4 regions of the Pantoea sp. X-Soil-YNGN-775 genome follow, and region 2 is predicted to be linked to each of the others. Evidence: predicted binding sites of a transcription regulator. Region 2 holds the regulator's gene; each other region holds the start of a gene.

Evidence for each region. Region 2 encodes CRP, which controls carbon source genes, mostly activating them, when cyclic AMP is high. Its sites were predicted from a motif close to ATGTGANNNNNNTCACAT; they were not measured.
Region 1: AC6I8I_RS03350 (iron-containing alcohol dehydrogenase) is a predicted target of CRP. The motif match lies at 2,082-2,099, and genes of this name have one in related genera.
Region 3: AC6I8I_RS09110 (6-phosphofructokinase) is a predicted target of CRP. The motif match lies at 1,308-1,325, and genes of this name have one in related genera.
Region 4: adhE (bifunctional acetaldehyde-CoA/alcohol dehydrogenase) is a predicted target of CRP. The motif match lies at 1,756-1,773, and genes of this name have one in related genera.

The regions. Positions count from the first base shown of each region.
Region 1 is NZ_AP035945.1:753,655-761,638, forward strand. It holds gene AC6I8I_RS03345 (dihydrodipicolinate synthase family protein) at 1-812, opposite strand, end outside; gene AC6I8I_RS03350 (iron-containing alcohol dehydrogenase) at 821-1,972, opposite strand; gene dtnK (D-threonate kinase) at 2,159-3,481, shown strand; gene AC6I8I_RS03360 (D-threonate 4-phosphate dehydrogenase) at 3,474-4,454, shown strand; gene AC6I8I_RS03365 (DeoR/GlpR family DNA-binding transcription regulator) at 4,461-5,222, shown strand; gene speD (adenosylmethionine decarboxylase) at 5,282-6,091, opposite strand; gene speE (polyamine aminopropyltransferase) at 6,120-6,983, opposite strand; gene AC6I8I_RS03380 (YacC family pilotin-like protein) at 7,091-7,438, opposite strand; gene cueO (multicopper oxidase CueO) at 7,619-7,984, shown strand, end outside.
Region 2 is NZ_AP035945.1:3,850,992-3,858,975, forward strand. It holds gene tauA (taurine ABC transporter substrate-binding protein) at 1-774, opposite strand, end outside; gene AC6I8I_RS18150 (LacI family DNA-binding transcriptional regulator) at 1,012-1,992, shown strand; gene AC6I8I_RS18155 (LysE family translocator) at 1,994-2,596, opposite strand; gene AC6I8I_RS18160 (hydrolase) at 2,657-3,673, shown strand; gene AC6I8I_RS18165 (YheU family protein) at 3,678-3,896, shown strand; gene AC6I8I_RS18170 (phosphoribulokinase) at 3,958-4,827, shown strand; gene AC6I8I_RS18175 (OsmC family protein) at 5,334-5,738, opposite strand; gene crp (cAMP-activated global transcriptional regulator CRP) at 6,042-6,674, shown strand; gene AC6I8I_RS18185 (YccS/YhfK family putative transporter) at 6,732-7,984, shown strand, end outside.
Region 3 is NZ_AP035945.1:1,931,219-1,939,202, forward strand. It holds gene dld (D-lactate dehydrogenase) at 1-1,140, opposite strand, end outside; gene AC6I8I_RS09110 (6-phosphofructokinase) at 1,599-2,579, shown strand; gene AC6I8I_RS09115 (PTS sugar transporter subunit IIB) at 2,590-2,904, shown strand; gene AC6I8I_RS09120 (PTS sugar transporter subunit IIC) at 2,897-4,264, shown strand; gene AC6I8I_RS09125 (class II fructose-bisphosphate aldolase) at 4,251-5,093, shown strand; gene AC6I8I_RS09130 (hypothetical protein) at 5,204-5,473, shown strand; gene AC6I8I_RS09135 (PTS sugar transporter subunit IIA) at 5,483-5,920, shown strand; gene AC6I8I_RS09140 (P-loop nucleotide/nucleoside kinase family protein) at 5,917-6,540, shown strand; gene AC6I8I_RS09145 (thiol-disulfide oxidoreductase DCC family protein) at 6,509-6,949, shown strand; gene AC6I8I_RS09150 (quinone oxidoreductase family protein) at 6,964-7,899, opposite strand; gene AC6I8I_RS09155 (MarR family winged helix-turn-helix transcriptional regulator) at 7,972-7,984, shown strand, end outside.
Region 4 is NZ_AP035945.1:2,174,885-2,182,868, reverse strand. It holds gene adhE (bifunctional acetaldehyde-CoA/alcohol dehydrogenase) at 1-1,548, opposite strand, end outside; gene AC6I8I_RS10305 (YchE family NAAT transporter) at 2,010-2,657, shown strand; gene AC6I8I_RS10300 (ABC transporter substrate-binding protein) at 3,242-4,867, shown strand; gene oppA (oligopeptide ABC transporter substrate-binding protein OppA) at 5,025-6,665, shown strand; gene oppB (oligopeptide ABC transporter permease OppB) at 6,757-7,677, shown strand; gene oppC (oligopeptide ABC transporter permease OppC) at 7,692-7,984, shown strand, end outside.

The DNA of each region.
Region 1 (7,984 bases), 1.1 Mb from region 2:
CTGTCACCGACGTCAAAGCCCAGCAGGCTGACCGCCTTTTTCACCGCGGCAGGGGAGAAGCCAATGCTATAGAGATCGGTGCGTAAACCGGTGACGCGCTCCTGTGCCTGATACGAACCGGCAATATCGCCAGCGTTAAACTGCGCCCAGATGGCGTTGATCGCCTGAGGTGCCACGTTTGCCAGCCCGGAAATGCAGGCGGAGCAGCCATCGACGAAACCCTGATGAATCAGCGAGTCGGGACCATTCAGCACATCGAAATGATCGATGCCGTCGGCAGCCTGCAGGAAGCCGCTCAGGCTCTGGTAGCTGCCGGCTGAATCTTTGATACCGATGATGTTCGGATGTGCTGCCAGCGTCCTGACGGTGTCAGGCTGCAGAGTATTGCCGGTACGCGCCGGGATGTTGTAAAGGAACAGCGGCACCTCAAGCGCGTCCGCAACGGCGTGATAATGCGCGATCAGCTCCTGCTGCTTTAACGGTACGAACCAGGGGGTAATCACCGAGACGGCATCGATGCCCAGCCTGGCGATCTGCTTACCCAGGCGGATGGTTTCACGGGTTGATATCTCGCCAATGTGCGCCACCACCGGCGCGCGGCCGTTGACTTCATCGACGCAGGTTTCAGTGACCGCGATTTTTTCCTGCTGGTTCAGCACAAAGAACTCTCCGTTGGTGCCGCCGCAGAAAATGCCGTTACCGGCGTCGAGCTGGCGTCGCACCTGCTCACGCTGGGCAGCCGGATTAAACTCACCGTCGCGATCAAAAGTGGTAACGATGGCGGTCAGGACGCCGGTTATTTTTTTGTTCATGACAATCCTCATTGCGCCGGGTGAGAAGGAAACAGCGTCAGGTAGACCGCACGGACATCGTCCGCCGTCACGGCCATCGGCACGTTTTTCATCAGGCGCTGCACGTCGAGCGCCGCATCGACTAAATAGGGCAGGTGATCCGGGCTGATGCCCAGCGCTTCCAGGCTGGCCGGCAGCTGCAGGCGCTGAACCAGCGCGCTGAAATAATCGACCAGCGCATGAGATTTCTGCTCCTCGCTTAATCCGGTATCAGCCTCGGGCAGCAGATCGTAAGCCTGAGCAAATTTGCTCACCGCCGCGGGCCGGACAAAGCGCATGCAGGGGGCCAGCAGAATGGCATTGGCGACGCCGTGCGGCAGATGATATTTGCCGCCGAGCGGGTAGGACATGGCGTGGACCAGGTGCGTCCCGGCGTGAGCAATCGACGCTCCGCCGTAATAAGAGGCCCACAGCATCTCCAGTCGCGCCGCTAAATTGTGCGGTTCACGTAGCGTGGTTTCGAGGCTGGCAAACAGCTTCTTCAAGCCGATCAGCGCATAGTTATCGCTTACCGGATTGGCGACCGTGGCGGTGAAACACTCAATCAGATGGCACAGCGCATCAATCCCGGTGGATGAAGCAATATGCGGCGGCATGCTGGTGGTGAGTTCCGGCACCAGCGCGACCCAGTCGGGCAGCATCACCGGTGAAATAATGCCGATTTTGGTCTGTTTCTCTGGAATCGCCAGAATCGCATTCGGCGTAGCTTCCGAGCCGGTGCCGGCGGTGGTCGGAATCAACAGCGAGCGGACGCGGCGCTGCGGTTTCTCGCCTGCCAGCAGCGCATCCAGTGACGGTGCATCGCCAGCGCACAGCACTGATAGCAGCTTCGCGACATCCAGCACGCTGCCGCCGCCGATGCCAATCACCAGTTCAACCTGTTGCGGCGGCAGCGCGCTGACAATCGCCGCCACATCATGCTGGCTCGGCTCTGGCGGAACGCTGTTCACCACGCTGAGGCCGGGGAACTGCTGCCGGAGCTGCCCCACCAGCGCCTGCACGGCGGGAATGGCCTCAATGTTGTTATCGGTTACCACTAACGCTGTCGTGATGCCGTCCAGCAGATAGCGCATGTCGTTCAACGCCTGGTAGCCGCTGATCACCGTGCTGTTGATATTCATTTCACACCCTTGTTGGTAATGTCTGAAGCAATGATTGATATCGCTCAGAGTAATGCTGACGTAATCCCCTTCCTGTGGCTCATTTTATAGGGCATATCGATTTCGATTAATTTGATCTTGCTCACATATAATCAATCATGATTGAATATAATCAATTGCAGCGGCAATAGCCTGACAGGAGAGACGATGAATTCGTCATGGTGGAAAACCCCGGTAGTGGTCATCGCCGATGACTTTACCGGGGCCAATGATGCAGGCAGTGGGCTGGCGCAGGCTGGTGCCCGGGTGCAGGTGCTGTTCAGCCCGACGACGCCGGCGGGCAGTGAGGTGGCGGATGTCTGGGTAATCAGCACCGACAGCCGGGCAGTCACGCCGGCACTGGCGGCAGAGCGGGTCACTCAGGCGGTGGGCCACTACGGCCCACAGATTGCGCAGGGCTGGCTGTTTAAAAAGATCGACTCCACGCTGCGGGGCAACGTCGCAGCCGAACTGCGGGCGGCGCTGGCAGCCAGCGGTAAACGTCTGGCGCTGGTGGCGCCGGCCGTTCCGCACCTCGGTCGCACCACGCGTGCCGGTCAGGTCTGGCTTGGCGATCGTTTGCTGACGGATACCGAATTTGCCAGCGATCCCAAAACCCCGATTGTCAGCGCCAGCGTGCTGCAGCAGCTGCATATTGAGGGAGATCGGATCGATCTCGCCACCCTGCGCAGCGATCGGCTCGATCAGCGCTTAACGGCGGCCCGCGGCGTGCTGGTGGTCGATGCTGAAAATGACGCTGATCTGGCCCGCCTGATGGCAGCAGCGGCACGGCTGAGTGAAAAGCCGCTGCTGGTGGGGGCGGCAGGCTTAAGCGAGGCCCTGGGCCGCCATCTCGCCGCCCGGCCTGTGCCGTCGTCATCGGCGGAAAAGAGAGTTAGCGGTACGGCGGCTGACGCAGGTGTCCACGCAGCACGACCGGTACTGGCGGTTATCGGCTCGATGAGCAGCCGCGCACAGCAGCAGATCGCCACGCTGGCGACCCAGCGGCAGGTGACGGTGGTGGATGTTGATATCCGTCAGCTGTTCTGCCAGCCCACCTGGCCCGATGCGGCGGACTGGCTGGGACAAGCCACGACGGCGCTGCGTCAGGGACGACATACGGTGATCCGCACCTGTCAGCATGCCTCACAGCGGCATGAGGTTGAGACGCTCTGCCAGCAGTTTCAGCTGACGCGCCAGCAGTTGGGCGAGGCGATCTGTCAGCTGTTGGGCGAGATAACCCGCACGCTGTGTAACAGCCAGCTGCCGCATGCGCTCTATCTGTCTGGCGGCGACGTGGCGATTGCCGTCGCTCAGGCGTTAGGTGCCAGCGGATTTCAGATTCAGGGCCTGGTGGCGGGCTGTGTGCCGCACGGGGTTCTGCTTAACAGTGAATTTACCCTGCCGGTGATGACCAAAGCCGGTGGCTTTGGTGATGAAAACACCCTGGTAGCAGCCATTGGTTTTATTGAGGAGAAGTCGAGTGAGTAAAATTATTGCGGTCACCATGGGCGATCCGGCGGGCATCAGCCCGGAAATCATTATCAAGTCGCTGTCGGAAGGCGAATTAAATGGCGTGCCGGCGGTGGTGGTCGGCTGTGCCGCAACGCTGCGGCGGATTATGGCGATGAACATTACGCCACAGGCGGAACTGCGGATCGTGGATCGGGTGGCATCGGCCCACTTTGCGCCCGGCATCATTAACGTGATTGATGAACCGTTAGCCGATCCTGAGGCGCTGAAGCCCGGCGTGGTGCAGAAACAGGCGGGCGATCTGGCATGGCGCTGCGTGAAACGCGCCACTGAACTGGCGCTGGCGGGCGAGGTGCAGGCTATCGCCACTGCACCATTGAATAAAGAGGCGCTGCACGCGGCGGGTCATCTCTATCCGGGTCACACCGAACTGCTGGCGCACCTGACCGGCACCCAGGATTACGCCATGGTGCTCTATACCGATAAGCTGAAGGTGATCCACGTCACCACTCATATTGCGCTGCGTAAATTCCTCGATACCCTGAGCCGTGCTCGCATAGAGACGGTGATCGGCATGGCGGATACCTTCCTGCGTCGGGTCGGCTTCACCCAGCCGCGCATCGCCGTGGCGGGCGTTAATCCGCACGCTGGGGAAAACGGCCTGTTTGGCGATGAGGAGATCACTACGGTTGCGCCGGCGATTGCGGCGATGAAAGCACTGGGCATCACGGTGTCGGGCCCCTGTCCACCGGATACGGTATTCCTGCAATGTCAGGAAGGGCAGTACGATATGGTGGTGGCGATGTACCACGATCAGGGACACATTCCGCTGAAGCTGCTGGGATTCTACGACGGAGTGAACATCACTGCGGGCCTGCCGTTTATCCGCACCTCGGCGGACCACGGCACGGCGTTTGATATCGCCTGGACAGGTAAAGCGAAGTCTGAGAGCATGGCGATCTCTATCAAACTCGCGATGCAGCTCGCATAGGGAAATATGAAGGGACAGAGCCGTCTTGACCAGATTATGGATTACCTGAAAAGCCATAATCTGGTGACTGTTGAGCAACTGGTCAGTGCGATATCCGCCTCGCCGGCCACGATTCGACGTGATTTGATTAAGCTGGATAAAGAAGGGGTGATCAGCCGCAGTCATGGCGGCGTCACCCTTAACCGGTTCATACCTGCGCAGCCGACCACGCTGGAAAAGATGCAGCGTAATCTGGCAGAAAAGCAGGCGATAGCCGCCTGTGCCGCCAGCTTTGTTCAGGCGGGCGATGCGGTGGTGCTGGATGCCGGTACCACCATGCTGGAGCTGGCGCGGCAGCTTACTCATCTGCCGCTGCGGGTGATTACCGCCGATCTGCACATTGCGCTGTTTTTATCGGAGTTCAGGCAGATAGAGGTAACGATTATCGGTGGCCGCATCGACGACTCCAGCCAGTCCTGTATTGGCGAACATGGCCGTCGACTGTTGCGCAGCATCAATCCGGATATCGCCTTTGTCAGTTGTAATTCGTGGAGCCTTGAGCGCGGCATTACTACTCCGACCGAGGAGAAAGCCGGGCTGAAGCACGATCTGCTGGCCAATGCCGGCCGACGGGTGTTGCTGGCTGACAGCAGCAAATATGGTTCCTGGTCACTGTTTTGCGCCGCACCGCTGGAGAGCCTGACCGACATTGTGACCGATGAACGGCTGGAAGAGGCTGCCCGGCATGGGCTGCGAGAGCGTGGGATTGGCTTGTTGCTGACCGCCTGAGCAACGGCGGTAAGAACAGTCAGCGGCGGCTGCCAGACACAGCGCGCCGCCGGGAAGGATTACAGCGTTTTCAGACCCACCGACGGGATATTTCTGCCGTAATAAATTTCACGCATCTCTTTCCACAGCAGGTCGGTAATCCGTTTATGCTCCTGCGGGCTAAGATCTTCGGGTTTGGTGTTGAACAGGTAGTGCTTCAGATCGAACTCTTTCAGCAACATTTTGGTATGAAAGATATTTTCCTGATAAACGTTCACGTCCACCATGTCATACATTGCTTTCATATCGTCCGACATGAAGTTCTGGATCGAATTAATTTCGTGATCGATAAAGTGCTTCATTCCCTTCACATCACGGGTAAACCCACGCACCCGGTAATCGACCGTGACAATGTCAGATTCCAGCTGGTGAATCAGGTAGTTCAGCGCTTTGAGCGGTGAAATCACGCCGCAGGTAGAGACTTCAATATCGGCGCGGAAGGTACACAGTCCGCCTTCCGGATGACTTTCCGGATAGGTGTGTACGCAGATGTGACTCTTATCCAGATGGGCCACCACCGAATTCGGCAACGGGCCAGGGTGTTCCGAGTTATCGATATCTTTCGGATCGATCGGTTCTTCGCTGACCAGAATGGTGACGCTTGCGCCCTGCGGCTCATAATCCTGGCGCGCAATGTTCAGCACGTTGGCACCAATGATCGAGCAGGTCTCGGTCAGAATTTCGGTCAGACGGTTGGCGTTATATTGCTCATCAATATAGGCAATATAACCATCGCGTTCAGCTTCAGTATTCGCATAGCAAATATCGTAAATACAAAAACTCAGGCTCTTAGTCAGGTTGTTGAAGCCATGTAGTTTTAGCTTTTGCAATTTTACTCACCCCCTTAGAAATGTGCCATCAGCGCGCGGCAGATAACGCATTCAATAGATATTGCGGCAGGGCAAAACTGCCGGTATGGATTGCCGGTGTGTAGTAACGGCAGGTCAGGCCAGCGGCTTCGAAACGCGCCTGTAACGTCGCGCTATCGAGCTGGCGCAGCGCCGGATTGTCACTGGCCCAGGCGAAAGTCATGATGCCGCCATAATAGGTCGGAATCGCCGCCTGATAGAAACTGACATCGGCAAAATAGTGACCCAGTTTACGATGGCTGTTGACCGCTTCGTCCTGCTGCAGGAAGCAGACGCCATTCTGTGCCACAAAGATGCCATTTTCATTAAGGGCCGCTTTGCAGCCGGCATAAAATTCTGAGGTAAACAGACTTTCGCCGGGACCGATCGGATCGGTGCAGTCCGAGATGATGACATCAAATTTTTCGCGGGTCTGGTTAACAAAGTTAACCCCGTCGTCGATCACCAGAGTAAAGCGCGGATCGTCATAGGCACCGGCGCTGTGATTCGGCAGATACTGACGACAGAACGTCACCACGCCCGCGTCAATCTCCACCATGGTGATCTTTTCGATCTGCGGATGACGTGACACTTCGCGCAGCATCGCGCCATCGCCGCCGCCGATAATCAGCACGCTTTTCGCCGCACCGTGCGCCAGCAGAGGAACGTGGGTCATCATTTCATGATAGATAAATTCGTCGCGCTCGGTGGTCTGTACCACACCGTCGAGCGCCATCACGCGACCCATCGCGGCATTTTCGAAAATGATTAAATCCTGATGCGCAGTTTTCTCACGATAGAGTTGTTTATCAATCGTGAAATACTGGCCAAAACCGGCATGAAGGGTTTCATACCACATTTCATTTTGGGCCATGGTGGGGCTCTCCTCTGATGACATCGCCATGAAAATGGGCGGCACATCATAGCTAACTCTGACCGTGGTTGCACGGTCAAATGTCCAGCAGCAGAGCGGGGAGAGGATTACCTGACGTAGGCCAGCAGACTCAGTGAATCACGCGCCAGTGACTTGCATTTTTTATCGTTAGTGATGGCGATGCCGCTCAGGTCACGATAGCTCTCTTCACCCAGCGCCTTCATATTGTAATTGCTGTAGTTGCTTAAATCCCAGCGGTTCTGCTGAGCAAAAAACACCAGCGCTTTACGAATCTGCGCATCCGGCAGATCCTGGTAGCCGCAATCATTCTTCAGATAGACGAACACCGCCGTCAGATCGGCCAGATCTTCCGCTTCGGATTCGCTCAGGGCAAAACTGGTGGAGGAGAAGCCAAGGAGTCCCGTCAGCAGCAGGATCTTAATGCTTTGCTTCATAATCGTTCTCTTCAATGGATATTGTTAATGACGTTAGCACAGTTGCTATCAGGTTTTCGATTAATTTGCCGCGCCGTGCGGCTCGCCAGCTTTTTTCGGCTGATTCTGGCGGGTAACACTTGACCTTCCCATAAGGTCAGGGTTTAGGCTGTCTGCTCTCATGCCACAAGGATGATCACCATGCAACGTCGCCACTTTCTGAAACTCACCGCCGCCCTGAGTGCCGCCGGGGCGCTGCCGCTCTGGAGCCGCTCGCTGATGGCCGCCAGTCGCCCGCTGTTGCCTGTTCCCTCGCTGCTGACGCCGGATGCTAACGGCCAGTACACGCTGACCGCGATGCAGGGCACCAGTCAATGGAATGGCAAAGCGGTGCCGACCTGGGGCTATAACGGCAACTTGCTCGGACCGGCGATCCGGCTGCAAAGCGGCAAGCCGGCCACGGTGAACATCCATAACCGGCTGAACGAAGCAACTACGCTGCACTGGCACGGCCTGGAGATCCCTGGCGCGGTTGACGGCGGACCGCAGGCCAGCATCGCCGCCGGC
Region 2 (7,984 bases):
GCCGCTCAGGCGCGACAGCTTGCTGAGATTGTCGGGCTGCTTCAGCCAGCTATCAGGATTGTCGAGATAGGATTGCTGCGCGGCCAGTGCGCTGCGGGCAAAGGCGGTGACGATCTCCGGATGCTGCCGGGCAAAGTCTTTGCGCACCACCCAGACGTCGAGAGTCGGCGATCCCCAGCTTCCCACCTGTGCAGAGTCGGTTAACACCTTGCCGTTTTTCTCCAGCTCATTGACCGCAGGTGCCCAGACGTAGGCACCGTCAATGTCGCCACGCTGCCAGGCAGCGATAATTGCCGGCGGCTGCAGATTGACCAGCTGCACCTGTGACGGCTGGATGCCCCAGTGTTTCAGCGCCGCCAGCAGACTGTAATGGGTGGTTGAGATGAACGGCACGGCGATGCGCTTACCAATCAGATCCTGCGGTGTGGTGATGTTTTTCTTCACCACTAATGCTTCGGAGTTACCGAGTTGGGAGGCCAGTAAAAACGCTTCGATGGGCAGTTTCTGCGCTGCGGCGACCGCTAACGGGCTGGAGCCGATATTGCCGATTTGTACGTCGCCCGATGCCAGCGCACGCAGCACACCGGCACCGCTGTCAAACTTACGCCAGTCGACGCTGGCGCCACTCTGTTTGGCGAAACTGTTATCCGCCTGCGCCACCTTAGCCGGCTCGGCAGAAGTCTGATACGCCACGGTGACATTGACCGCGTCCGCCCTGAAGGCCAGCAGCGTCAGGGCTGCGGCTAAAAACGTTAAACGTGCTGTGACTGCCATGATTGCTACCCCACCCTTTTTATGATGGCAGCAGTGTCTCTGGCGGCAATAATTTCACCAAGGAATTAAAAATTATCCCTAATAGAAATAAGTTCTTAGATCACTATCTGCAAAACTAAGCTAAAAATCGCAAATGCTGAAAAACCGCGCCAGCATAAAAAATGTCAGGCGCTCACATTCGGCCTGTGCTATTGATATGCGTTCCGGTTTATTGCTTGTAAAAGGTCTTTGTGTTCGATGTCGATTGAGAAAGTCGCTCAGCTGGCTGGCGTCTCTAAAGCCACGGTGTCGCGGGTTCTCAACGCCCATCCCGGCGTCAAACCCGATACGCGTGAGAAAGTGCTGTCGGCTATCGCCGCCTGTGACTACCAGCCCAACTTATTAGCCCGACAGCTGCGCACGGCGCAAAGCCACATGCTGCTGGTGCTGATTTCAGACATCACCAACCCTTTCTGCTCGCGGGTGGTACAGGGGATTGAGGCGGAGGCTGAACTGCACGGTTATCACATCCTGCTGTGCCACTCCGCTTCGCAGTTACAGCGTGAAGCCGCCTATCTCACGCTGCTGACCGGCAAAGTGGTAGATGGGGTGATCACCATGGATGCGGCGTCGGGACTGCAGGATTTGCAGCATATCATCGCAGGCGCGCCGTGGGTCCAGTGCTCGGAATTCGATCCGGCCATCCCAGCCTCTTCGGTCACCATTGATCATCTCGACGCGGCGCGCGATACCGTGCACTACCTCGCCGGCAAAGGCCGCAAACGCATCGGGCTGGTTAACGGGGATATGCGTTACCTCTACTCGCACCATCGCGAACAGGGCTACCAACAGGCAATAAACGCGCTGGGACTGGACTGGTCAGGTGTCGCCTACGCCAGCGATATCTCCACTGAAGCGGGCAGCCAGGCATTGCAGCAATTGCTGGCGATGCCGCAACCGCCGGATGCGATCTTTGCCGTATCGGATGTGCTGGCTGTGGGGGTGATTCATGCCGCGCTGCAAGCGGGGCTGCGCGTGCCGGAAGATCTGGCGGTGGTCGGTTTTGACGGCATTCCATTTACCGGTAGCCTTAACCCGCCACTGACCACCATCGAACAACCGATGTATCAGCTCGGGGCGCGCAGCGTGCAGCTATTGTTGCAGAAAATTCGTCAGCCGCACGCGCCGGTGATCCGTGAAGTCCTGCCGTGGAAGCGCGTTGAACGCGCCTCCAGTTAACTCAGTGCCAGATCAACAGTACGCAGGCTGCCGTCAGCAGCCCCATAGCGAGATTAAAGATTTTCCAGGCGCGACGGCTGCGCAAAATGCGGCCAATCATTGCGCCGAATCCCATCCAGATCAGGCCGGACACCAGATTGACGATAAACATGCCGAGACTGATCGCCATCACTGATTGTCGATAGGCGTCGCCCGCCAGGCTAAAGCTGGCGACCGCCCCTAGCGCCATCAGCCAGGCTTTGGGATTGATCAGCTGCAACAACCCGCCCTGCCAGAACGGCATGGGCGACTCTGCTACCCGGTCGGTTTCCAGCTTTTCGTAGCTGGCGGTGGCAATTTTCCATGCCAGCCACAGCAGGTAGAGGCTGCCGGCAATTTTCAGCACCAGATGCAGCGAAGGATAGAGCAGAATCAGTCCACCAACGCCAAACGCCACCATCAGCAGCATCACCTGCATGCCGATCATGATGCCAATCATCAGGGGAAGGGTCCGCACAAAGCCAAAATTGGCGCCGCCCGCGGTAAGTAACATATTATTAGGGCCTGGCGTGATTGCGGCGACCCATAGAAATCCCAACATCGACAAGAAAAGACTCAGTTCCATGGCAATCGGGTGCTCCTCACCCCCAGCAAGCAAAAAACCTATCGAAGCTAACAGTGTGATATGGAACAGACAAGCTTTTACAACATGAAATTTAGCGGGCCGGAAGCCGGGGATTTTACGCCGCTGGCCGGCATGCGTAATGCCCATCTGCAAACGGTGCTGCCACGCCTGCTGCGGCGGCAGATCAACCTCGATCCCTGGTGGCAGCGTCTCGATCTGCCCGATGGCGATTTTGTCGATCTCGCCTGGAGTGAAGATCCGCAGCTGGCGCAGCACAAACCGCGGGTGGTGTTGTTTCACGGACTGGAGGGCAGTTTCCACAGTCCCTATATTCACGGCCTGATGGCGATCTGTCGCGCACGCGGCTGGCTGGCGGTGGTGATGCATTTTCGCGGATGTAGCGGCGAACCTAACCGGCTGAACCGCATCTATCACTCCGGCGAAACCGAAGATGCGCGCTATTTTTTGCACTGGTTGCAAACCCGCTGGGGCCGGGTACCGACCGTGGCGGTGGGTTTTTCGCTGGGCGGCAACATGCTGGGCTGCCTGCTGGGCCAGCAGGGATCCGCTGTGCCGGTTGATGCGGGCGTCATCGTCTCCGCGCCGCTGCTGCTGGCGCCGTGCAGCCTCAAGCTGGAGCGCGGCTTTTCACGCTTTTATCAATACTATTTACTGGCGCAGCTGAAGAAGAATGCCCGGCGCAAACTGCACGCCTGGCCGGAAACGTTGCCGGTGAACCTGGCGCAGCTTAAAGCGCTACGCCGGCTGCGCGACTTTGATGACGCAATCACCGCCCGCGCCCACGGTTTCAGCGATGCGGCTGACTATTATCAGCGCGCCAGCGCCCTGCCGTGGCTGAAACAGGTCGATAAGCCGCTGCTGATCATTCATGCCAAAGATGACCCGTTCATGAGTGATGAAGTGATACCGCACAGCAGCCAATTATCTGCCACTATTACTTATCAACTGACGCCGCACGGCGGTCACGTTGGCTTTGTCGGCGGGACGTTGCGCCAGCCCGAAATGTGGCTTGAACAGCGCATACCCCAGTGGATTGCCCCTTTTCTGGAAACCTAATGTTGTGATTATTCCCTGGCAACAGGTCTCACCTGAGACGCTTGAAAATCTGATTGAAACTTTCGTACTGCGTGAAGGCACCGACTACGGCGAGCAGGAACGCAGCCTGAACGAAAAAGTGGCTGACGTGCGCCGCCAGCTGGAAACCGGCGAAGTAGTGCTGGTGTGGTCGGAACTGCATGAATCGGTCAATATCATGCCGCGCAAAGAATTTCGCGGCTGATGCAGCCAGCGGCAATTCATGGTAACAATGCGCATGGCCCGATTTCACAGGGAGCTTTTTTATGTCAGCACGCCATCCGATAATCGCCGTCACCGGTTCCAGCGGCGCGGGGACCACCACCACCAGTCTCGCGTTCCGTAAAATTTTTCAGCAGCTTGATCTGCACGCAGCCGAACTGGAAGGCGACAGTTTCCACCGCTTCACCCGCCCTGAAATGGATATGGCGATCCGCAAGGCGCGCGATTTAGGCCGTCATGTCAGCTATTTCGGTCCGGAAGCCAATGACTTTGGCTTACTGGAGCAGAGCTTCAGGCAGTATGGGCTCGACGGCCAGGGCCAGTCGCGTAAGTACCTGCATACCTATGATGAAGCGGTGCCGTGGAATCAGGTGCCGGGCACCTTTACGCCGTGGCAGCCGCTGCCGCAAAACACCGATATCCTGTTTTACGAAGGACTGCACGGTGGCGTAGTGACCGCCCAGCATAACGTGGCGGAACATGTCGACCTGCTGGTAGGCGTGGTGCCGATTGTTAACCTCGAGTGGATTCAGAAGCTGGTGCGTGACACCAGCGAACGCGGCCATTCGCGTGAAGCAGTAATGGATTCGGTGGTGCGTTCAATGGAAGATTACATTAATTTCATTACGCCACAGTTCTCGCGCACCCACCTGAACTTCCAGCGGGTGCCGACGGTCGACACTTCGAATCCGTTTGCCGCCCGCGCGATTCCGTCACTGGATGAGAGCTTCGTGGTGATCCATTTTCAGGCGCTGGACGATATCGACTTTCCTTATCTGCTGGCGATGCTGCAGGGATCGTTCATTTCGCATATCAATACGCTGGTGGTGCCGGGCGGGAAAATGGGGCTGGCGATGGAGCTGATCATGGGTCCGCTGGTGAAGCGGCTGGTGGAAGGCAAGCGGATAGAGTAAGAGGCCAGCAAAAACCGCTCTGAGAGCAGATGTCTTTAACAAAGATAGTAAAACTGGCTTTCCTGCGGCTAAAGACTTACCCCTGGGCAGGCTTCAGGGAGCATACACCTTTCGCAAAGACGCAAAACCGCTATCCCTGGCAGGCTCAGCGCGGGCCATCCCTGGCCCGCGATGCTTTGCTACAGGCATATGCTCCCTTCGCTTCACGTCCGACAACCGCATCCGGTTTCAGGAAGGTCGCTACAGACAAACCCTGGGCAGAAAGAATCTGGCAGCAATAGATAAGTTCAACACGCAGGGAACCGGGTCAGAAGAGGAAAGCGTCCCGCGCCAGGGACGGCGCGGGTCGAGCGGCCAGGGATTGGCTTAAGCGACTTTCCGATCTGACCCGGTTCCCTGCCCAGGCACAGTATCAAAACGGATTCCCTGCCCAGGCACAGTCTTAAATCAACCTGCATCAGATACTGGAAGTGAAGTTAGCAGGTCTGCAATGACCCTTGCGGCTATTACAGTTCGATCACTTCATAGCTGTGGGTGATGGTGACGCCTTTACCCAGCATGATAGCGACCGAGCAATATTTTTCAGCAGAAAGATCCACCGCGCGTGAGACCGCCTTATCCTGTAGCGCTTTGCCGCTCACGATAAAGTGCAGGTTGATGTGCGTAAAGATTCGCGGCGCTTCTTCACGACGTTCTGAGGTCAGTTTCACTTCACAATCAGCCACATCGTTGCGACCTTTTTGCAGAATTGAAACCACGTCGATGGCGCTGCATCCGCCCGCCGCCATCAGCACCATCTCCATTGGGCTGGGCGCTTTATCACCCGAATTGCCATCCATTAACACCTGATGACCGGATGACGACTCACCGAGGAATGTCAGTCCTTCTACCCATTTCACTCTTGCCTGCATGATTTTCGCTCCAGAATATGCGGTTTTGCCGTCAGAGTACGCTTTCGCCTGGTAAACAGCAATCCAGAGAAATCCGCTGTTAGCTGAAGCGAGACAACAGAAGACAGTCGGCAAAAGCTGTGCTACAAACAGTGCTGAAAATATTTTTCGTCACCTGATGGCGAAGCCGGGAAGAATGATGCGCACTGCGCCGAATGCAGCCCGAATAATTTCCTGTAAGGGAAACGCTTGAAGCTTTCATCGCCTGACAGGGAAAACTGCCCCCTGTATTTTGGGCACGATTACAACAGAGGATAATAGCGAATGGTTCTCGGCAAACCGCAAACAGACCCTACACTCGAATGGTTCCTGTCCCATTGCCATATTCACAAGTATCCATCCAAAAGTACGCTGATTCATCAAGGTGAAAAAGCTGAAACGCTTTACTACATCGTGAAAGGTTCCGTTGCGGTTCTGATCAAAGATGAAGAAGGCAAAGAGATGATTCTTTCTTACCTGAATCAGGGCGATTTCATTGGCGAGCTTGGCCTGTTCGAAGAAGGTCAGGAGCGCAGCGCCTGGGTACGTGCGAAAACCGCGTGCGAAGTGGCGGAGATTTCCTACAAGAAATTCCGTCAGCTGATCCAGGTTAACCCGGATATCCTGATGCGACTGTCGTCGCAGATGGCGCGTCGCCTGCAGGTTACGTCTGAAAAAGTGGGTAACCTCGCTTTCCTCGACGTGACCGGACGCATTGCTCAGACTCTGCTTAACCTGGCGAAGCAGCCAGACGCCATGACGCATCCCGACGGCATGCAAATTAAAATTACTCGTCAGGAAATTGGCCAAATCGTTGGTTGTTCACGTGAAACCGTGGGCCGTATTTTGAAGATGCTGGAAGATCAGAATCTGATCTCTGCACACGGCAAAACCATCGTCGTTTACGGCACCCGCTAATTCCTGTCACCCACGGCGTGATGGCAACATCGCGCCGTTATTGTTTGTGTTGGGCCGATGTGGCGTCGAATTATTTACCATCCTGAAGTCAACTACGCCTTGCGGCAAACCCTGGTGCTCTGTCTGCCCGTGGCGCTGGGCTGGCTGGCTGGCGACCTGCAAAAAGGTCTGCTGTTCTCGTTAGTTCCCGCCTGTTGCAATATCGCCGGTCTGGATACCCCGCATAAACGCTTCTTCAAACGCCTGATTGTCGGCGGCAGCCTGTTTGCGCTCGGCAGCTTTCTGATTCAGTGGCTGACGCAGCACGCCATTCCGCTGCCGCTGATTCTGTTCGCCTTGCCGTTGCTGCTGGGGGTCACCGGCGAAATCAGTCCGCTGCACGGCCGCCTGCTGCCCGGCACCCTGATCGCCGCCATCTTCACGCTGAGCCTGATTGGCCGTATGCCGATCTATGTGCCGCCGCTGCTCTATATCGGCGGCACGCTATGGTATGGGCTGTTTAACTGGTTCTGGTTCTGGCTGTGGAAAGAGCAGCCGATGCGTGAAAGCCTGAGCCTGATCTACCGCGAACTGGCCAACTATTGCGATGCCAAATATACCCTGCTGACCCAGCTGACCGACCCGGAAAAGGCCCTGCCGCCGCTGCTGGCGCGCCAGCAGAAAGTGGTCGATATGATCACCACCTGTTACCAGCAGATGCACATGCTTTCCGCCAGCCGGGATCACAGCCATAAGCGGCTGACCCGCGCCTTTCAGGTGGCGCTGGACCTGCAGGAACACATCTCGGTCAGCCTGCATCAGCCGGAAGAGGTGCAGAAACTGGTGGAGCAGAGCCATGCCGAAGCGGTGATCCGCTGGAATGCCCAGACTATTTCGGCCCGCTTACGGGTGCTGGCGGATAACATTCTCTATCACCAGTTACCGGATCGTTTTGGCATGGAGAAGCAGCTCAGCGCGCTGGAAAAAATCGCCCGTCAGCATCCTGATAATCCGGTGGGGAATTTCTGCCTCTATCACTTCAATCGTATTGCGCGGGTGCTTCGCACCCAAAAGCCGCTCTATCAACGTGACCTGATGGCCGATCGCCAGCGCCGTCTGCCGCTTTTGCCGGCACTGCGCAGCTACCTGTCGTGGCGTTCATCGGCGCTGCGCACCGCCGGTCGCTTTGCGGTGATGCTGATGCTGGGCAGCGCGCTGGCGCTGTTTTTCAACATTCCTAAGCCGTACTGGATTCTGATGACCATTATGTTCGTCAGCCAGAACGGCTACGGTGCCACCCGCGTCCGCATCCAGCACCGGGCGCTGGGCAC
Region 3 (7,984 bases), 1.9 Mb from region 2:
GCGGTAGGCCATAATGCGCGGCGCCACTCCGCGCGGGGTGATCTGATTAAACAACTGCAGCAGTCGATCAACACTGTTACGCGGTAAAAACGGCAGATGGCTGACCCGCACATCCCAGCGGGCTTTCTTCGCCATCAGTCCGGGCAGCGCCTGCGGACCGAGTTTGCCAATCGCCAGCATCATATGTTTGCTGTAGCGCACCGTGAGATCAAAGGCGTTGCGATGGATATATTCAGCCTGAATCGGCAGCGCCTGCATTTCTGCCAGCAGCACCCGCCGCAGCGCCACCAGCTGCTGCTCATCGTCGCTGCCGATATAGAAGGTGCGGGTCTGCGGACTGGCTTCAAAGGTCGGCAGACGCACCGCAAACACCACCACTTTACCGGCGCTGCCCGCGCTTTCATGCAGATAACGCCGATCGCCATTAAAGCGCGACGGGCTGTCCGCCGCCGTGTCCCGCAGCTGGCTGGCGTAGTCGTCTGCCCAGATTTTCCCCGCCCAGTCGGGTCGGTCGCCGGTGGTGTAGTTCTGCTGCTCCAGCCGCTGCAACATCTCTTCCGGGCTCTCTCCCAGATCGATACCCAGATGATTCACCATCTCCAGTCGCCCATCGTCATGCAGACGGGCAAACAGCGACTTTTCGGTAAAGGCCGGACCGCGCCGGATCAGCGATCCGCCCGAGTTATTACAGATACCGCCAATCACCGATGCGCCGATACAGGAGGAGCCGATCACCGAATGGGGTTCCCGGCCCAGCGGGGCGAGAATGTTCTCCAGCTCGGTCAGGGTGGCACCCGGAAAGGCGATCACCTGACGCGCCTGGTCGATCACCTGTACCCCTTTCAGCCGACGGGTACTGACAATCACCACCTCGCGATCGTAATCATTGCCATCCGGCGTCGAGCCGCCGGTCACCCCGGTATTGGCCGCCTGCATCAGCACGATGGCGTTGCTGGCGCAGCAGATTTGCAGGACCTGCCACAGCTGCAGCAGCGTCTGCGGCAGCACCACGGCCAGCGCTTCCCCCCGACCGACCCGGAATCCTTTGGTGTACCAGGCTTTATCATCCCGATCGGTGAGCAGATTTTTCACACCGACCCGTTCGCCAAGCTGGCGGAGCATGAGCTGAGAGGAGGTCATTTGATCTCAATATTTTGGTTAACAACAGAGAGTCATTGGACAGCCGGCGCCATTCCACTGTCAATCATTGATCGCCAGCGAAATAACAAAAATAGCGATTATTGCGGCGTTTTTAATCAGCTTTTTGCATCCGAAGCCCGACGAAAATAGTCGCCGAACCGCAAAAAATGAGGTGAAAATCACAAATTTGTCACGACGATTCGCCCGCCAATCGGCCGGTCAGTCTCTGGCAACAATATTCCCTGAATACGTTAGCTAACCCGCTGATATATCAGGATTCACACCACGCCGATCGGCGCTGTTGATTGTGATGGTACTCACAAATATTCCTGGTAATAATCCGCTGTCAATCATCTCACCCGCAAAATACAGCTCATAACTGTGATCTCCGTTGCAAATAACAACGCCTTATCCCGGAACAATGAAACCCGACACCAATTAAGCCAGCGGGGTGAATAATGCGAATCGGAATAGTGATCAGCGGTGGCGATGTCAGCGGCATTAATAACTTTGTTTTTCAGATCGGCCGACTCACTCAGGCAGAGATCGTGATATTTGATGGCGGCATACCCGGTTTATTAAGTCATTGCCACCGGGATATTAGTCAGCGTGATCTGCTGGACTTTTCTATCGCCCCGATCCCGGTGATGCAATCGGGACGGACGCAAAAAAAATTGCTGCGCAGTGAATATGAAATGATTGCCCGCCAGCTAAAGAGCGCACGGATTGAAGTATTAATTATGGCGGGCGGTGACGGGTCGCTGCAATTTCTGCATACCCTGTCGGAATCTGGCGTCAATTGTTTTGGCGTCGGCATGACGATTGATAACGATGTATTTGGCAGTGATTATACGCTCGGTTTTTCCACCGCCTGCGAGCAGGTATTAAAAGAGGTGGCAAAGCTGCGCAATACCGGTCGGGCATTACCCGGACGGGTATTTATGCTGGAATTACTCGGCGGCTATTGCGGCGAGTTAACCCTGCAGTCGGCGTTAAAATCCAATGCCGATTTTGCGCTAATCCCGGAGTGCCAGATTCCGCTGCCGCAGCTGGCTCAACGCATCACCCAGCGGCTGGCGCAGCAGAACAGCGTGGTGATCCTCTGCTCAGAGGGCTACACCCGTGAATATTCGCCCGGTTTTCAGGGGGCGATCGATACCTTAATCAAACAGCTTGAACCGTTAATTGGCGTTCGCATCCGCAAAACCATTCTCGGTTACGGGCTGCGTAATGGTGAACCGACCTGTGAGGAAATTTATCAGGGCACCATTATGGCCAGTGAAGTGGTGCGTTGTATTCAGTCAGGAATGCGCAATAAAGCGGTGATTATTAATGGCAGTAATAAACCGATTCCGATTGATTTAATAAGCATGCAAAAACGCCTGGTCGATATCGACGGGCATCATTACAAGCTCGCTAAACAACTGCAAATTCTGTGAGGAGAAAACCATGCTGAAAATTTTATGTGTCTGTGGCTGCGGATTAGGATCCAGTTTTGCGATTGAGATGAGCGCAAAAGCGGTTTTAAAAAAACTGGAAATTGACGCGGATATTGACCACACCACCATTTCTGAAGCCAACGCGTTTAAATCAGACATGATCCTGACGCAAAAAGCCTTTGCCGATGTATTAAATGCCGATGCCAGTCCGGAACAGATTAAACGGGTGATTATTCTGAATAAGCTCACCGATAAAGCGGAAATCGAGCAAAAGATCGTCGCCTTTTTAAAAGAACGCAACATGAAGGTCGCTGCCCATGAATAGTGTGATCGACTTCCTGGTAAAAGACTTATTAGGGCAGGCCTCGATTCTGATCGCCTTTATTGCCCTGATTGGTTTGCTGCTGCAAAAAAAATCGGCCGGCAAGGTGGTGGAGGGCACCTTCAAAACCCTGCTGGGCTTTTTAATTATGATGGCCGGTATCAATATTATTGTCGGCACGCTGACCTTCCTTAACACCATTTTTACCCACGGCTTCGGGATGCAGGGCTACATCACCGATGTGGCGGCGATTGCCGGGCTGGCCAACCGTGAACTGGGATCGGAGGTGGCGCTGACCCTGCTGGTGATTTTTATCGTCAACATTATCATCGCCCGCCTGACGCCGTTTAAGTACATCTTCCTCACCGGCCAGGCGCTGCTGTGGATGGCAACGATTGGTGCGGTAATTGGCTACAAGGCGGGACTGAGCGGTCTGCCGCTGATCCTGACCGGCGGCATTTTCGGCGGGATTATGGCGGTGGTGATGCCTGCACTGGCGCAGCCAGTGGTGCGGCGGATTACCGACTCTGATGATGTCGCGCTGGGCCACTTCTGCACCATCGGCTATCTGGTGACGGCAGCGGTGGCGAAGGTGGTCGGTAAAGGATCGCGCTCAACCGAAGACCTGAAGCTGCCGGATAACTTCAAGTTCCTGCAGGACACCTATCTGTCGATGGCGCTGGTGATGGTGCCGATGTACCTGATCCCGGCGCTGGCGGCTGGCCCGGCGTTTATTGCCCAGTACAGCAACGGCATGAACTACCTGATGTACGCCTTTATGCAGGCGATTCAGTTCGTCGCCGGGGTGTTCGTGCTCTACAGCGGGGTGCGTCTGCTGCTTAACGAACTGGTGCCAGCCTTCCGTGGCATTGCGATGCGGGTGGTGCCGGACGCTAAACCGGCGCTCGACTGCCCGGTGATGTTTCCCTACGCGCCGAACGCGGTGATTGTCGGCTTCCTCGCCACCACGCTCGGCTCCATCGTCGGCATGCTGGTCTTCCCGATGTTTGGCCTGGCGATGATCCTGCCTGGTCTGTTGACCAACTTCTTCGCCGGCGGCACCGCCGGGGTGTTTGGTAACGCCATCGGCGGACGGCGCGGGGCGGTGATTGGTGGCTTCGTCCACGGCCTGTTTATCACGCTGCTGCCGGCAATTCTGGTTCCGATGCTGGAGAGCTACGGCTTCACCGGCGTGACCTTCAGCGATTCCGACGTGATCAGCACCGGGCTGGTGCTCGGCCACGCCTTCCAGAACAACTGGCTGTTTGTCGCCCTGTTTATCGCTTTCGTTACTGCACTCGCCTGGTTTGTTAACGGGAAATCCACTAAGCCACAAGAGGAAAAAATCCATGAAACTTTATAATTTCGCCGATCTGTTACAGCTGGCTAAGCAACGCGATTTTAAAGCGGTCGGCTCGTTTAACCTGCACTGCCTGGAGATGCTGCCGGCCTATTTTAAAGCGGCGGAAAAAACCAACAGCCCGTTAATGATTCAGATCTCCACCGGTACGGCGAAATACCTGGGTCATAAACTGCTGGTCGATGCGATTAAATCATTGTCAGAAAGCACCGGCGTCCCGACCTGTCTGCACCTTGATCACTGTTCCGACCTGGCGGCGATTCAGACCGCCATCGACGCCGGTTTTAGCTCGGTGATGTATGACGGATCGCATCTGCCGATTGAGGAGAATATCGCCAACACCCGTCGGGTCATCGACATGGCGCGGCCGCACAACGTCTCGGTAGAGGCGGAGCTTGGGGCGATTGGCGGTTCAGAAGATGGCAAATGCGTCGAAATGGAGGCGATCGCCTTTACCCCGGTAGAGGATGCCAGACGCTTCGTGGAGGAGACCGGCGTCGATATGCTGGCGATTTCGATCGGCACGGTGCATGGCCTGTATACCGGTAAAGCGCATATTCAGCATCAGCGGCTGGCGGACATTACCGCCGCCACCCACACGCCGCTGGTGCTGCACGGTGGGACCGGCGTCAGTGACGAAGATATGCGTTTAGCGGTGCGCAGCGGCATTGAAAAGGTCAACGTCGGCACGGAAATGAATGTGCAGTGGGTCGCACAATGCAAAACCAGCTTTGAAAAAGGCAAGGTCAACGACAGCGTGCGTAATTTCCTGGTACCGGCCAATGATGCGGTGACCAGCGTGCTGGTTGAGAAGATGCAGTTGTTCCGTTAATCGCCCGGTCTGAGGGCGCGGCCGACCTGAATCAGCGGTCAGTCGATCATTTCATTCTTTATTACGCCTTAACCTGAGGTGCCCCGGCGCCGGTCGGGGCAGGAGACGCTATGTTTGGATTCTTAAAAAAGTCGCCGCCAGCTGAACAACCGGATACGGAACAGCAGGACCAGCAGGCGCAAGCCAGCCGCGAGAAAATGACCGAACTGGAAAATAAGCTGGCTGACAATCCGCGTGATGGCGAGACGCAGAAGCAATTAATGCTGGAATATAACCGGGCATTAAGCTTATTTGCCAAAAGCCGTCGCTACCGAAATGAAATTGATGCGCTGTTTGTCAAAATCGATGAATTACGCAATCTGGTTCGCCAGTCGATTTAAGGAGAGTGGATGAGCATTAAGCAGCTATTGCAACAGGCTAACGCGATTCAGGTCGGCATTGACGCCACGGACTGGCGTCAGGTGATCGCCCTGGCCGCTGAACCGCTGGTGAGTGGGGGCTACCTCGACGCGCGCTATCCGGCAGAGGTGATCGCCAATACGCTGACCCACGGCGCCTATTACGTGTTTGATGAGGGCATCGCCATGCCGCATGCCCGACCGGAAGCCGGCGTGATCCGCGACTGCTTCAGCCTGATCGTGCTGGCGCAGCCGATCTCATTTGCCGGCAGCGAAAAAGCGGACATCGTGATTATGTTCGGCGCGCGCGACAGTAATGCGCATATCGAAGAGGGCATTCGCGCCATTGTCTCGCTGCTAGAAGATGAACAGACGCTGGTCAGATTACGCCAGGCCCGCAGCGCCGCGGAGGTGATTGATATCTTATGACGACAACAACCCCGTTAAAATGCGTGGTGCTGGTGAACGGAATTCCGGCCTCGGGAAAAAGCACCCTGACTCGTGCGCTGTCGCAGCGCTTCGGCTGGCCGGTGCTGACGCTCGACAGCCTGAAGGAGCCCTTTATGGCCTGCTTTGCGCCGGTCGACCGGCAGCGTAACCGGCAGCTCGGCTGCGCCGCCTATCAGGCGATCTGGAACATTGTCGGTCAGGCACCGGCCAGTCAGATCTGGCTGATTGACGCCTGGTTCGGCTTTCAGTCGCGCGCGGTGCTGGAACAGGGCCTGCAGCAGGCTGGCGTCGACACGGTGCTGGAGCTGTGGATGCAGATCGCCCCGGAGGCGGCGGTGGCGCGTTATCAGGCCCGGCTATCGCAGCGGCTGCCCGGCCATCCCGGCGCGGAATATCTGCCTGAACTGCGTCAGCTGGCGCAACAGGCAGAGCCGATGGCGCTGGGGCCGGTGCTGCGGGTCAACGCCAGCGCGCAGGATGAACGGGCGGTGGCCGGCTGGTTACAGCAACAGCTGGAGAGAAACAGCTACACTTCACCTCAATGTCCGACGAGTGAGGAGTTGCAGCATGTCATCACCCCCTTATCTGCAAACCGGTGAAAGCGCCGTGCTGTATGACGGCGTCTGTAAACTGTGCAACGGCTGGGTCCGGTTCCTGCTGCGCCATCGGCTGGCGCGGCAGGTTCGTTTTGCAGCGGTTCAGAGCGAGCAGGGCAAGGCGCTGCTGCGCTGGGCCGGATTACCTCAGGAGAATGTCAGCACCATTGTCTATATCGCCGATAATCAGCACTGGCTGCGGGCGCAGGCGGTATTTCGCGTGATGCAGCAGATGCCGGCACCGTGGCGCGGCCTCAGCGTGCTGCGCCATTTCCCGGATGCAATCAGTAATTTTGCCTACGATCGTATCGCCCTGAACCGCTATAAGCTGTTTGGCCGCTACGACAGTCAGCAGGCAATTACCCCCGATTACCCTGAGCGCTTTTTGCATCCGCTGGAGCCATCGCGCTAAAGCGGCCAGTGACATTACAGGGTAAACACCGTCCGGCAGCGGCTGTCATCTTCCTCCCACGCCTGCGCAACCTCGCTTAACGGTCGCGCGCGGAACGGCACCGAAAAGTGGTGAGGACCGGCGGCCTGCAGCATCTCCCCGATTGAGGCGATCAGCTCGCGGTCGGCGACGCTGCCCAAGCCGCTGCCCATCAGCGTCAGCCCGGAGGAACGCAGCAACTTGCTGTGCAGCGGGATCTCCTGACCGCTCAGCGACCCAATCTGCACAAAACGCACCACTTTATCACCGCCGCTGACGGCGGCCGTCATGATCGCCAGCGCGCTCTCTCCCCACAGATAATCCAGCACCACATCAACGCCTGCTGCCATCAGCGCTGGCAGCTCGGTCGGCAGCGCCGCCAGCGTCAGGGTGATATCGGCTCCTTCCTGTTGTAGCTGTTGCAGCGTCTCGCTGTTGCGGCCGGTGGCAATGATTTTTCCCGCGCCCAGGCTGCGGGCAATGCGGATTGCCAGCCGACCCGAGGTGCCGGTCGCGCCGTTAATCAGCACCGTTTCACCGGGCCGCAGCGCCGCCCGGCGGGTCAGTGCGGTCCAGGATGACATGCCCGGATTGGCGATAGCCGCAGCGACCACCGGATCAAGCGTCGGCGGCAGTGCAATCAGGCACTCGCTTCGCACCAGGGTGCGCTGCGCCATGCTGCCCCAGCCCGCGTCGAATGCCAGAAAATAGACCGCATCGCCGTTATCGAGGTAGCCGGTGCCATCAATGCCGGGAATCAACGGATAGCGTGCCGCGCCACTGTAATGGGTGCCCGCCGCCCGTGATTTTGCCAGCTGGCTGATGGCGGCGGCTTTCACCGTCACCCGCTGCTGGCCTGCTGCTGCCTGCGGTTCGGGAAAATCACCGTAGTGGGGTGTCGCGCCTGCCCGATCGATTATTGCTGCTTTCATGGAGTGTGGCCTTCTGTCTGCGGGATAATAAGTGTAAAGTACACACATTATTCCTGCCTCTGGATGGCGTCAATGAAAAAAGTGC
Region 4 (7,984 bases), 1.7 Mb from region 2:
AACTTCGAAGAACACTTCTGTTTCAACGCCGTGTGCTTTCAGCACGCGAGTCACCTGGTCGGCATAACCGTTGTTAAACAGGAAGCGGTCAGTAACGATGAACGCACGTTTGGCGCCATCCGAAGCCACCTCTTCCAGTGCAATTGGCAGAGAGCCGCGACGGAAGTAGATGGATTTAGGAAGTTTATGCCACAACATATTTTCAGCTCGCTTGGCGACAGTTTTGGTATTGATCAGGTGTTTCGGTCCGACGTTTTCAGAGATGGAGTTACCGCCCCATGAACCACAACCCAGCGTCAGAGAAGGGGCCAGTTTAAAGTTGTAGAGGTCACCGATACCACCCTGTGAAGCCGGGGTATTGATCAGAATACGCGCGGTTTTCATTTTGTCGCCGAAGTAGTGAACGCGCTCGGTCTGGTTGTCCTGGTCGGTATACAGGCAGGAGGTGTGTCCGATACCGCCCATCGCCACCAGTTTTTCCGCTTTATCGACGGCATCCTGGAAATCTTTGGCCCGATACATCGCAAGGGTCGGGGAGAGCTTTTCGTGAGCAAACGGCTCAGATTCATCCACCAGCTGCACTTCACCAATCAGAATCTTGGTGCTTGGCGGTACGGTGATGCCCGCCATCTCAGCAATTTTAAACGCTGGCTGACCGACAATCGCCGCGTTCAGGCCGCCGTTTTTCAGAATGATATTCTGTACTGCGTTCAGCTCAGCGCCCTGCAGCAGGTAGCCGCCATGGCTGGCAAAACGTTCGCGCACCGCGTCATAGGCAGAATCCACCACAATCACGGACTGCTCAGAGGCACAAATCACGCCGTTATCGAAGGTTTTTGACATCAGGATAGAAGCCACGGCGCGTTTCACGTCGGCCGTTTCATCAATCACCACCGGCGTATTACCGGCACCCACACCGATAGCCGGTTTACCTGAGCTGTAAGCAGCTTTCACCATACCGGGTCCGCCGGTAGCCAGAATCAGGTTGATGTCAGGGTGATGCATTAACTGGTTAGACAGCTCTACAGAAGGCGCGTCAATCCAGCCGATAATATCTTTTGGCGCACCGGCGGCAATCGCTGCCTGCAACACGATATCCGCCGCTTTATTGGTAGCGTCTTTCGCACGTGGGTGTGGCGAGAAGATAATACCGTTACGGGTTTTAAGACTGATCAGCGCTTTGAAGATGGCGGTAGAGGTTGGGTTGGTGGTCGGCACGATGCCGCAAATCAGGCCAATCGGTTCTGCGATAGTGATAGTCCCGAAGGTGTCGTCGGTTGCTAACACACCGCAGGTCTTTTCATCTTTGTAGGCGTTATAGATATATTCAGAAGCAAAATGATTTTTGATCACTTTATCTTCGACGATGCCCATGCCGGATTCAGCAACGGCCATCTTAGCAAGAGGAATTCGGGCATCTGCGGCGGCAAGCGCGGCAGCACGGAAAATGGCGTCAACCTGTTGTTGGGAAAAGTTGGCGTATTCACGCTGGGCTTTTTTTACACGTTCGACCAGTGCATTAAGTTCAGCGACATTAGTAACGGCCATGGTGTTCTCCTGAAGGAAGTTAAACTTTTTTAGTAAACAATCCTGCGTCCTGAGTATAGTCGCGCCTGGCAGGGACGTTAGGTTGGGTCAGAACACCCGGATTTTCAAATGTTTACTAAACTAGTCTGCTCTGGCAGTACCGCGGTTGAACCTTGATACTGCTAATACTTCCGTTGCGAAAAGATTACCTGGTTTGAGGTACGGCAATTTTGATACAGATCAATTTGAGCGCAAGCTGACACCTTTCAGCCGCACTTTTTGGTAGCCGGCTGTTGAAACGGCATTCGCCTCTGAAGGCCAGGCTCATAGCGGCTAAAACCAGCTGCATTTTAATGTCTGGCGAAAAGCGCTGAATCGGGCGCAGATCGGGAGAATAAATAGCTGCGCGCGCATCTGGCGTCAGGGCGCTTTTTCCCTTACATTAGGCGCGTTTTCCTCCCCCCAGCAGTACGGAGTCTGTCGTGAACCCTGCGCTATTAGATTTATCAGGCTATATAAAATTTTTTGTCGGGCTTTTTGCGCTGGTCAATCCGGTAGGCATTATTCCGGTGTTTATCAGCATGACCCGCTATCAGGGTGTTGCCGAGCGTAATAAAACCAATCTGACGGCTAACCTCGCGGTCGCCATCATTTTGTGGACCTCACTGTTTCTCGGTGACGGGATCCTGCATATTTTCGGCATCTCAATTGACTCATTCCGCATCGCCGGGGGGATTCTGGTGGTGACCATCGCCATGTCGATGATCAGCGGTAAGCTGGGCGAAGATAAGCAGAACAAACAGGAAAAATCAGAGACCGCAATTCGTGAAAGCGTTGGGGTGGTACCGCTGGCACTGCCGCTGATGGCCGGACCGGGTGCTATCAGTTCGACCATTGTCTGGAGCACGCGCTACCACAGCTGGGTTAATCTGCTGGGTTTTAGCCTGGCGATTGCGCTTTTTGCCTTCTGCTGCTGGCTGTTGTTTCGGGCCGCGCCATTAATGGTGCGGGTGTTAGGCCAGACCGGGATTAACGTCATTACCCGTATTATGGGGCTGTTGCTGATGGCGCTGGGTATTGAGTTCGTGGTGACCGGAATGAAATCAATTTTCCCCGGCTTACTCAATTAACGACCCGACTTAATTCAGGGGCCGAAGCGAAGTTGTGAATCATAATGGTGCAAAGCGCTGAAATACTGCACCATAAAAAAGCAATTATTCATCCCGCTTAATAGATTCAGCGGATTATCACTTTCATTACTGCCGACCGGAATTTGCCCGTTTTTAGTCACAGCAATGTCACGATTTTCACATGATAATCTGCTTTCTTATTCGTTCTTAGCCTGACAAATCGCGCCCCTGTTGCCAGCGGGCGCGCTTTCATCACGTCTGATGACGCATCCTCGGCATAATTGCCAAAAAAGTGTTTTTATCCCGCCACTGGCCACAGAAAAAAGTTCGTTTTTATCTAAAATCCCTATTTTTCATAGCGATAAGATATTTTCAGGTCAAAAATTAACACTTCCGCTGCCTGACTTCTCATGATAAAAGAGAATTAGTTAACATTTTAGCTATTTTACTTTGGCGCGCTTCTGCTGCTTCTGATAATTTTTGGCGCAACGTAAAAATTTTTCTCCGACAGCCCAAAGTGAGAACGCTTTTTGCTTAAGCCTATCGGGATACTTAATTAAGGTTGGCGCTTTCGGATGACTGGGATGAAAAACTTGCAGCAACAGCGGTGTAAAATTGCATTATGTCTGTTAATCGCCCTTTCACCGGCCTATGGCGCCGTGGTGCCAGCCGGGACAACGCTGGCGCCGCAGCAGCAAATCGTCATTAATAACGGCACCGAGGTGGCGTCGCTCGACCCACATAAAGTTGAAGGCGTGCCGGAATCGAATATTATTCTTAATCTGCTTGATGGGCTGGTTAACACCGATAACAGCGGCAAGGTGGTGCCTGGCGTAGCGGAGAGCTGGCAAAACCAGCAGGGCACCCAGTGGACCTTTACCCTGCGGGATGACGCAAAATGGAGTAACGGCGAACCGGTAACCGCCGATGATTTCGTCTATAGCTGGCGTCGACTGGCCGATCCTGCGACGGCTTCCCCTTATTCGAGCTATCTGCAGGCTGCCCATTTCGCCAATATTGATGCCATTCTGGCCGGCAAAATGTCACCCGATCGGCTCGGTGTGAAGGCGCTTGATGCCCATCATCTGCAAATCACTCTGAGTGAACCGGTGCCTTATCTGGTCGCCATGCTGGCGCATACCGCGTTGAAGCCGGTTTATGCCCCGGCGATCAAGCAGTGGGGCGAGGCCTGGACCCGGCCGGGTCACTATGTCGGCAACGGTGCGTATACGCTGAGCGACTGGGTAGTCAATGAAAAAATCGTCCTGCAGCGTAATCCACATTACTGGGATAACAGCCATACGGTGATCGAGCAGGGCACTTTCCTGCCGATCGCCTCTGAAAACAGCGATATTAATCGCTATCGCAGCGGCGGCACCGACATTACCAACAGCGCAATCCCGCCAGAAATGTTCGGCAAACTGCGTCAGGAGTTGGGCGAGCAGGTCAAAGTCAGTCCGCTACTTTGCACTTTCTATTATGAAATTAATAATAAAAAGCCGCCGTTTACCGACCCGCGCGTGCGCGCTGCGATCAAGATGACCCTCGACCGTGAGGTGATTGCCAACAAGATCATGGGGCAGGGACAGATTCCGGCCTACAGCCTGACGCCACCGTTTACCGCCGGGATCAACTTAACCCCACCGGAATGGTTCAGACAGACCCAGGCGCAGCGCAATCAGGCGGCGAAGAAGTTACTGGCAGAGGCGGGATTTGATGCCAGTCATCCGTTAACCTTCACGCTGCTCTATAACACCTCCGATCAGAATAAACGTCAGGCGATCGCGGCGGCGTCAATGTGGCAGAAGAATCTCGGTGCGAAGGTCACATTACAGAATCAGGAGTGGAAAACCCTGCTGGAGACCCGTCATCAGGCGCAGTATGACGTGGTTCGCGCCACCTGGTGCGCGGATTACAACGAGCCGTCGACCTTTCTCAACATGCTGATCGGTAACGCCTCAATCAATACCGCCTTTTACCGCAGCCCGACGTTTGATCGCCTGATGTCAGAGACCCTGACCGCCGGCAGTGAAGCGCAACGCGCCAGCCTCTATCAGCAGGCTGAAACACAACTCGACAAAGACTCACCAATTGTGCCAGTTTACTACCGCGTGAGTGTGCGCCTGGTGAAGCCCTGGGTTGGCGGCTTTACGGGCAAAGACCCGCAGGACATGACAGACCTGAAATACTATTTCATCAAACAACACTGAGCCGCGTGCTTACCTGGCGAGACAGTCGGGGAGCGCGCGTCCGTGCAGACCACAGTACGCGGTCACTATCCTCAGGTTAACCAGCCGGGGATCCCGAGACGGGGGACGCCGGGGCAGTCAATCGCCCCGGCGACGATAATAAAACTGGAGTGTAATAATGAACAACATCACGAAAAAAAGCCTGATTGCAGCGGGCGTGTTTGCTGCAATCAGTGCCCTGGCAGGGAATGCAGTTCTGGCGGCTACAGTGCCAGCTGGCGTTGAGCTGGCAGCAAAACAGGAACTGGTACGCGGCAATGGCGATGAAGTGCAGTCGCTCGATCCGCACAAAATTGAAGGCGTGCCGGAAGATAACGTGGCGCGCGATCTCTACGAAGGTCTGCTGGTCAGTGACAGCAATGGCCACCCGGTGCCGGGCGTAGCGGAAAGTTACGAAAACAAAGATTTCAAAGTGTGGACTTTCCACTTACGTAAGAATGCCAAATGGTCGAACGGCGAACCGGTCACCGCACAGGACTTCGTCTACAGCTGGCAGCGTTTGGTGGATCCGAAAACCGCGTCACCTTACGCCAGCTATCCGCAGTATGGCCATATCCTGAATGTTGATGAGATCATCGCGGGCAAAAGACCGACCAGCGATCTGGGCGTGAAGGCGATTGATGACCATACGCTGGAAGTGACGCTGAGCGAGCCGGTTCCTTATTTCGACAAGCTGATGATCAACTCCGTGATGTCGCCGGTGTATAAGCCCGCGATTGAGAAGTTCGGCGATCAGTGGACTCAGCCACAGAACTGGGTCGGTAACGGCGCGTTTAAACTGGATGCGCACGTCATCAACGAACGTATCACCCTGGTGCGTAACCCGCAGTACTGGGATAACGCCAACACCATCCTGAACAAAGTGACCTTCCTGCCGATCAATTCAGAAGTCAGTGACGTTAACCGTTATTTCTCTGAGAACGGCAGCGACATGACCTACAACAACATGCCGATTGAGCTGTTCAAAAAGCTGCAGCGCGATAACGGCAAAGAACTGCACGTTGATCCCTATCTCTGCACCTATTACTACGAAATCAATAACCAGAAAGCGCCATTCACCGATCCCCGCGTGCGCGCCGCGCTGAAGCTCGGCCTGGATCGCGACATCATGGTAAACAAAGTGCTGGCCCAGGGTCAGATGCCAGCCTACAGCTTCACGCCGCCATCAACCGACGGTATGGAGATTCTGCCGCCAGACTGGTTCAAATGGACGCAGGAAAAACGTAATGAAGAGGCGAAGAAATTGCTGGCTGAAGCCGGTTATACCGCCGATAAACCGCTGACTTTCAACCTGCTGTATAACACTTCCGACCTGCACAAGAAGCTGGCTATTGCCGCCTCGTCGATCTGGAAGAAAAATATCGGGGTGAACATCAAGCTGGAAAACCAGGAGTGGAAAACCTTCCTTGATACGCGTCATCAGGGCAACTTCGACGTTTCGCGTGCCGCCTGGTGTGCTGACTATAACGAACCGACGTCTTTCCTGAACATCATGCTGTCGAACAGCAGCAGTAACACCTCGCACTATAAGAGCGAGGCATTCGATCAGGTACTGCGTGATGCAATCAAAGCGCCGGATGACAAAGCCCGTGCCGCCGACTACCAGCGTGCCGAGCAGATTCTGGATAAAGACAGCACCATCGTTCCGGTCTACTACTACGTTAACGCGCGTCTGGTGAAACCGTACGTCGGCGGTTACACCGGCAAAGATCCGCTGGATAAATCGCAGGATAAGAACTTCTACATCATTAAACACTAATAGCACACAGGCTATCGACAGCGGCGGCGCGTCTGCGCCGCCTTTACGTTTTATTTATTTGTTGTGAAGCAACAGCCTGGTAGGTACGGCAATGTTAAAATTCATCCTGCGTCGCTTGCTTGAAGCGCTCCCGACGCTGTTCGTCCTGATTACCATCTCCTTCTTTATGATGCGACTGGCACCCGGCAGTCCCTTTACCGGCGAGCGCACCCTGGCGCCGGAAGTCATGGCCAACATTGAGGCGAAATATCACCTCAACGACCCGATTGGTAAGCAGTATGTCGATTACCTGGTGCAGCTGGCGCACGGCGATTTCGGCCCCTCATTTAAATATAAAGATTATTCGGTTAACTATCTGGTTGGCCATGCGTTCCCGGTTTCAGCCAAACTCGGTCTGGCTGCCTTCGTGCTGGCGGTGGTACTGGGCGTGGCTGCCGGGGTGATCGCCGCGCTTAAACAGAACAGTCTGTGGGATTTCGCGGTGATGGGGGTGGCAATGACCGGCGTGGTGATACCGAGTTTCGTGGTGGCACCGTTGCTGGTTCTGGTATTCGCCATTACGCTGAAATGGCTACCCGGCGGCGGCTGGAATGGCGGGCAGTGGAACTACATGCTGCTGCCGATGGTGGCGCTGTCGCTGGCCTATATCGCCAGTATCGCGCGTATCACCCGCGGATCGATGATTGAAGTCATGCACTCCAACTTTATCCGCACCGCGCGTGCCAAAGGGCTGCCATTGCGCCGTATCGTGCTGCGCCATGCGCTAAAGCCGGCGCTGCTGCCGGTGATCTCCTATATGGGGCCGGCGTTTGTCGGCATCATCACCGGCTCAATGGTGATTGAGTCGATCTACGGCCTGCCGGGTATCGGTCAGCTGTTTGTTAACGGCGCTCTGAACCGTGACTACTCGCTGGTGATGAGCCTGACCATTCTGGTGGGTTTGTTAACCATTCTGTTTAACGCGGTTGTTGACGTGCTGTATGCCGTTATCGATCCGAAAATTCGTTACTGATTGCGGAGTTCGCCATGATGTTAAGTAAGAAAAACAGCGAAGCTCTGGATGCGTTCAGTGAGAAGCTGGAAGTGGAAGGGCGCAGTTTGTGGCAGGACGCCCGCCGTCGTTTTATTCATAACCGTGCAGCCTCATTCAGCCTGCTGGTGCTGCTGCTGATTACGCTGTTTGTGATTGTTGCGCCGATGCTGTCGCAGTTCACCTATGACGATACCGACTGGGGCATGATGTCCTCTGCGCCGGATACCACCTCCGGCCACTGGTTTGGCACCGACTCGTCGGGGCGCGATCTGCTGGTGAGGGTGGC